2 regions of the Pseudidiomarina sp. WS423 genome follow, and region 2 is predicted to be linked to the other one. Evidence: predicted binding sites of a transcription regulator. Region 2 holds the regulator's gene; the other holds the start of a gene.
The links. Region 2 encodes MetJ, which represses methionine synthesis genes. Its sites were predicted from a motif close to TAGACGTCTAGACGTCTA; they were not measured.
Positions count from the first base shown of each region.

Region 1 (3,423 bases), on a different contig from region 2:
TGAGTCAGAGCATGTGCCTTTTGTTGATGGTAAGTGGCTTGGTCCGTTGCAAACAACAGCCCGATTCATCCCATTAAACTCCTTTGTGAATAATTATGGCCATCTTTATGATGCTGATTTACTGGCAAAATTTGTAGCCAGCCAAGAAGGCTCAACCACCGCTGGCAGTGTGCCATTAACTGTGAGTAGTTATCTAGAAGCGATGCCGTTAAGTGTGGTGGGTGCGAGTCTGACTATCTATGAATCGTATGAACTCGAGTTGGCACCTATTCCGTTTGAATACGAAGGTGAGCAATTAGAACTACCTGCGGTATCACCCGAAGGGAGTGCATACACCAACACCTACACGCGAGCTGAAAGTTTGATTAAAGATCTCACGTTTGATCTATCAGCGCCAACGGAATATGCCTACTACGGTGAGTTTTACGCTTACAATAACTTGACGTTTGATGGTTTGCCCGACGATGTGTATTACTTTACCCGCATGGCTTATAGTTTTTACCCCACGTCTGAATTTAGCGGTACTTTTGATCGCGACGTGATCGAAGGTGGTAGCTACGAGTTAAGCCCAGACAAAACGAAGTTAACGCTCACCTATAACGATCCGAACATGAATTACTACGCTGAAGATTTGTATCTGTTAGACGACCAAGAGCATGCGCAAATTGTGCTTACCAAGCGTCATCTTAAAAACGGCGGCGAGAATTGGAATACAAACAATATGCCTAATATCGATCACAGCTTGGATACCGCCAACGTGATTGCCGATAAGACCATCTGGGATGGCGTTAATGGCGAGGGTAAGTTAACGCCATTAACCGCTCGTATTGGTGGTGGTGGCTATCGATACAGCAGCGATGGTAACTATTATATCGTCGATATTGATTGTGATGAAGTCGCACCGGGTGGTGATATGTGGGACGACTGCCTCTCGGCTAGCATCGAGCCACGTAGCTTACCATCTGGGAACTGGGAAGATGTTGATGGCAATAGTATTTTAGTTGGTAAGAGCTGCTATCAAGACCAATGTGGTGGTAGCTTCCGTCGATTTGTGGCGAGCTACGATAATGGTGTGATGGCGCTGCTATCGAGTAGCAAGTTCCCGTACGGTACTGGTCCTTACAATATTTACGTTGAGCCAGGCAAAATGTACTTTATGGCAGGTGGAATGACTTATTACAAAGCCAGCGAAACCGGTGAAGAGCCGGTACCGGTTGATGCAGCTAGCTTGATTGATGTGCCAACCGCAGCCTATCAGCGCAGCTCAAGCTGGACGCCAGACCCGTTGCGCTTAACCAAGCCGTTTGCTGAAGTAACTGAGAAATAAAGGCTTGGAAAACAACTAGGAAGATAGGTTGGAAAGCAAAAAGGGCTTACCCATCGGATAAGCCCTTTTTTATTAACTGCAAATATTAACCGCAAATATTAGCCGTCAAGTTTCTCAGCAAAAGTCCGCTTAAACTTCGCCAACTTAGGATGTACCACTGCTTGGCAGTAGGCATTTTCAGGATTACGCTCCACGTAGTTGTCGTGATATTCTTCGGCCGACCAGAATTTTTCCAGTGGCTCAACGGTGGTCACAATAGGCGCATCCCAGGTTTGCTCGCGCTCCATTTCCGTAATGATTTCTTGCGCCAAACGCTGCTGCTCATCGGTTTGATAGAAAATCGAGGTGCGATACTGGCTGCCAATATCGTTACCTTGACGGTTGACCTGAGTGGGGTCATGCAGTGCAAAAAAGATCTCAAAAATCTCGCGCACGCTTAGCGAGGTCGGCTCAAAAGTGATTTGCACCACCTCAGCGTGGCCGGTATCGCCCTTGCAGACTTCTTCGTAGGTAGGTTCGGCTTTATGGCCGCCGGCATAACCCGATTGCACTTTTAATACCCCACGTACTTGCTTGAAGGCGCCTTCAAGGCACCAAAAACAACCGCCGCCTAACGTAATTTGTTGCGTCATAACTTGTAAACTCCGTCGCAAAAGAACGAAAAGACATCCTGCGAATAGACGTCTAGATGCCTGTATTGGATGGTGTTACTTTACGCCTGCAGCCATAGTTTGTAAAGCCTCTGATCAAGCCACTGCAACAAAAACGAGCGACCACACGCACGTGGCCACCCGTTTGTTATCGTTGCTGTTATCGTTGCAGAGGGGGGGCGTTAGTTACAGCTCGCGGATATGAAAACGCAGCTCTAGTTCACGACCGTTGGCGTTGTCACCTTCAATCTCAATACGACCGCTATCATCAATTGAGATCTCTTCAAACACCGCCATGCCTTGACTATTCGCCTGTTGCATCACTTGTTCAACTTGTGTCAAGGTCAGGCCCCACGGCTGTACGATCTTGCTTTCTTTGCGCTCGTGCTTCACTTCAGCTGCGGCCCCTGCGCCCTGAAACGTCACTTCGGCAAACCAGTTATCGGCTAGCCAACCTTCCACTTCCAGTTGCGGGCGATGATCATCCCACTCCAGCTCATTAACATGGGTATAGCCGTAATTCTTAAGCGCTTGCAACTGCTCCATTTGGCTGTTGGCGGTAACCGCTGAGTTAGCTGCAACTACGGCAGTTGTGCCCATTAGTAATACGGCTGCTAAACTTACTACCAAGCTTTTGTTTGACATAGTCGGTACTCCTTTGTTGATGTTGCAGCTATCTTATCAGCCTATCAATGAGCCTAGTATGAACCACTCGTTCATGTTTGGTTCATGTTCGTGAACCGTTTTTCGGGTAAGCTTAACACCATGAACAAGTTATCTTATCTCATCTTTGTCACCAGTCTTAGTTGGGGCCTGCAAGCGGCTCTGGCTGCGCCCGCCGGCGTCTGGTCCGACAACAAGCAACAGCAACGTTTGTACCAACAAGTGCAAGCGGGCGAGGTGGTGTCGTTAGAAGTGATCTTGGCGTATTTACGCGAGCGCTATTACGGCGAAATTGTGGAGATAGAATTAGAAGACGATGATGGTATGCTCGTCTACGAAATAGAGATGATCGGCCCCCAAGGGCAACGGGCCGAGTTTGAATTTGCCGCCCGTACCGGCGAGCTAATGAGCGTAGAAGGGCGTCAGTTAAAAGCCATGAGCAAACAGCCATGAGTTATCGGCCATGAATGATGGGCTCGGAACCATCGGTTATGAGTAACTTGCATGAAAATTTTGATTGTTGAAGACGATATCAAATTGGCGCAAAACCTCACCAAGGTGCTGACCGAGGCCGGCTATAACGTCGACCATGCCGGTACCGGCGCCGCGGCTGACTATTTGTTAAGCACCGAAGTGTTTGATTTGCTGATCTTAGATTTGGGCCTCCCCGACGGCCAAGGCAGCGATTGGTTGCAGCGCTGGCGTCAAGCAGGCATTGGTATCGTCACGCTTATTTTAACCGCGCGCGGCACGTGGGCTGATAAGGCTAGCGGTTTTAATGCT
Region 1 is NZ_JBOJLN010000003.1:167,935-171,357, forward strand. Features, by position in the region: gene ACQ661_RS05075 (Ig-like domain-containing protein) at 1-1,327, shown strand, start outside; gene msrA (peptide-methionine (S)-S-oxide reductase MsrA) at 1,426-1,959, opposite strand; gene ACQ661_RS05085 (hypothetical protein) at 2,164-2,622, opposite strand; gene ACQ661_RS05090 (PepSY domain-containing protein) at 2,743-3,093, shown strand; gene ACQ661_RS05095 (winged helix-turn-helix domain-containing protein) at 3,145-3,423, shown strand, end outside.
Region 1: msrA (peptide-methionine (S)-S-oxide reductase MsrA) is a predicted target of MetJ. The motif match lies at 2,005-2,022, and genes of this name have one in related genera.

Region 2 (3,423 bases):
GTAAACAGTTTACCCAGCAACTCATTCGCGAAAACTTAGCCGCTGTGCAGGCTTTGCTCGAATTTGCTAAACGCTATCAAACCAGCTTATTGCCGGGCTACACCCACTTGCAACGGGCCCAGCCGATAGTAGCTGGGCACTGGGCTATGGCCTACGTACAGATGCTACAACGCGATGTTAGCCGGCTACGCGATGCCGGCAAACGGATGGATGTCTGCCCGCTCGGTAGTGGTGCCTTAGCAGGAACAACTGCCGCCATCGATCGGCAGGCGTTGGCGCACGAGCTTGGCTTTCGTCAAGCATGCGAAAATAGCTTAGATGGTGTGTCGGACCGAGATTTCGCCCTAGATTTGCTGCATATCGCTAGCACCGGGATGATGCATTTATCGCGTCTGGCCGAAGATGTCATCTTCTATTGTTCTGGCGAAAGTGGCTGCTTTGCCATGAGCGACCGTATCAGCAGCGGCTCATCGTTAATGCCACAGAAGAAGAACCCAGATTTGTTTGAGTTGTTAAGGGGCAAAACAGGGCGAGTTCTGGGCCATTTACAAGCGTTGTTCATCACCTTAAAAGGCTTGCCATTAGCCTACAACAAAGACATGCAAGAAGATAAAGAAGGCCTGTTTGATGCCCTACAGACCTATCAGCATTGTCTGGCCATGCTCGCGTTCGCCTTACCTGAGTTATCGGTGAATCAAGACCATGCCGCCCAGCAAGCTTTGTTGGGCTACAGCAATGCGACTGAATTGGCTGATTACATGGTGGCGCAAGGGATTCCGTTTCGGGATGCTCATCACCTTACCGGTAGCTTAGTGCTCTTGGCTCAGCAAGCTGGCGTAGCACTCGAGCAGCTCGATTTAGCCGCCATGCAACAAGTGTGTCCGCAGTTGCAAGCCGATGTCTATCAGGTTCTTGATAGCCAATACGGTTTGCATAAGCGGCAGGCTCTGGGTGGCACCGGCCCAAGCGCCGTTAAACTAGCTATCAAGCACGCCGAAGACTGGTTACATGCGGCCGAAGCGGCAAGTAAACATGTGCGCCAAGCTCGTTTAGCAGACGCCGACAAGATTTGTGAATTGATCGCCTACTGGGCTGAGCAAGGTGAAAACTTACCTCGTGACAAAGCGGATGTATTGCAAGCGATTCAGAGCTTTGCCGTAGCAGAAATGAATGATGAAGTGGTAGGCTGCGCAGCACTTTACGTCTACACCACTGGCTTGGCCGAAATTCGTAGCTTAGGATTATTTCCACAAGCGCAAGGTAAGGGGCTGGGAGCAGAATTGGTCGCTTGGTTACTCTGGAAGGCACGTGAGCTTGGGATTAAACGGACCATAGTGCTAACCCGTGTACCTGAGTTCTTTGGCAAGTTGAACTTTAAGCTGACGGTGAAAGATGCGTTACCAGAAAAAGTGATGAAGGACTGCGACATCTGTCCTCGTAAAGAGAACTGTGACGAGACCGCGCTTGAGTATTTATTGAAATAACCAGACTTAACCGCCCCTGCAAGTGACCCGTAGTAGAAGTAGTGCTGCTGCCACGGGTTATTGCTTGGTCGCTGTGCTACAAATTAACCCTCGTTAATCTTCGTCGTCGTACAGATCTTCTACTTCCGGAATAGGTAGGTTACGCCGTTCTAATTCAGCCCGCACTTCGGCAGGAATTTTATGTGGATTATCTTTGCGTAAATCATCATCGGTAGGCAGCGGTTGCCCAGTGAAAGCATGCAAAAAAGCTTCGCACAGTAGCTCACTGTTGGTGGCATGACGTAAGTTCTTGACCTGACGACGAGTTCGCTCATCGGTTAGCACCTTGAGTACCTTGGTAGGAATAGACACCGTAATTTTTTTTACGTGCTCGCTCTTTCTACCGTGTTCCACATACGGGTAAATATACTCACCATCCCATTCCATACCGCACCTATACACCCTGTTCATTGGCTGGGCTGACTGCAACTGCTAATGACAGTCAGCAAACTCAGCAAAATAAAAAGTTAAAAACCTTAAAGCTTGTGGTGAATTGTACTGTGGATATTAAATCAGTCAACTTTATACGTATAGCGGTCTATACTTCTTTATCTGTTCGTTTTAATCTTGCACAGTAAAACTCACGTAAGCACATGCTAAGGTCACCAACTTTATGCATCGCGCGCTTTATTGAATGGGGGCTACCCCCTATAATTATTGTTCATTCATTATCAGCAGACCGCTGCACACAGGAGAACGCACACGCATCATGACGGTTGAGGTTAAAGTTACCCCCGAGCAAATTCAAACCGTGGCCGAGCAAGTTCAGGTTCACAAATTTGGTGGCAGCAGTTTGGCCGATGCCTACTGTTATCGTCGCGTCGCTCGCATTGTTAGCGAATACGCCGGTGCTAGCGATTTGGTCGTAGTGTCTGCTGCGGGCGATACCACCAACCGTATTCTTGCCATTATTGATGCCAAAGCTGATGACCGTGGCGTTGCCGAAGTGCTGCTGAAACAACTCGAAAAATATCAGCAAGGGCTGATCAACGAGTTGCTTAACGGTGACCACCAACAACGCGTACTAGACCTATCGCAACAAGATTTTAAGCGCTGGTACGGGTGGTTAAACGACCAAGAAGTAATTACCCATAAGCCTGAATTGCTGTCCTACGGCGAGTTATGGAGTGCCCGTTTATTAGCAGCCCTATTGCAACAGCAAGGGGTCACCGCCGATTACATTGATGCCCGTACGTTCTTGGTAGCTGAAGATGCGCCCGAGCCACTGATTCAGGTGCCCGTATCTCGTGCTGGCTTGCTCAACCGCATTGCACCTCACCCGGGTACAAGATTTATTGTGACCGGCTTTATTTGTGCCGACCCTAGTGGGCGTTCCTTAATTTTAGGTCGTAACGGCAGTGACTATTCTGCCACCCTCGTTGGTAGCTTAATAGATTCTAAGCAGGTCACTATCTGGAAGGATGTGGCTGGGGTGTACTCAGCGGATCCGCGTAAAGTAGAGCGGGTGGTGAGCCTACCTATTCTAGATTGGCAAGAAGCTGAAGAACTGGCACGGTTAGGTAGCCCGGTGTTACACCCGCGTACCTTCCAGCCGGTTAACCGCGAACGCATGGTGATTGCGGTACGCTCTAGTTTGAAGGTAGAGAATCAGCAAACTCGTATCGGCTTATACGAAGATACCGAAGCTAAAGGCAAGGTGTTAACGTCGCTAGCCGACGTGGTGTTGTTTAGAGTTGATTTAAGCGATGCCCAGCTGATTGATAAATTTGAAAATTTAGAACTGACTCCGCTTATTAGCTGGAACGAAGTAGCACAACATCATGCCTACTATGCCTATCACCAAAACCATCTCGACTTTTTACAGCAGTGGTTACTTGAGGTAGATAAAGCGGATCATGTGGTGCAGATGGAAGGCTACTCGATGATTGCCTTGGTAGGT
Region 2 is NZ_JBOJLN010000007.1:62,238-65,660, reverse strand. Features, by position in the region: gene argH (argininosuccinate lyase) at 1-1,484, shown strand, start outside; gene metJ (met regulon transcriptional regulator MetJ) at 1,578-1,910, opposite strand; gene metL (bifunctional aspartate kinase/homoserine dehydrogenase II) at 2,233-3,423, shown strand, end outside.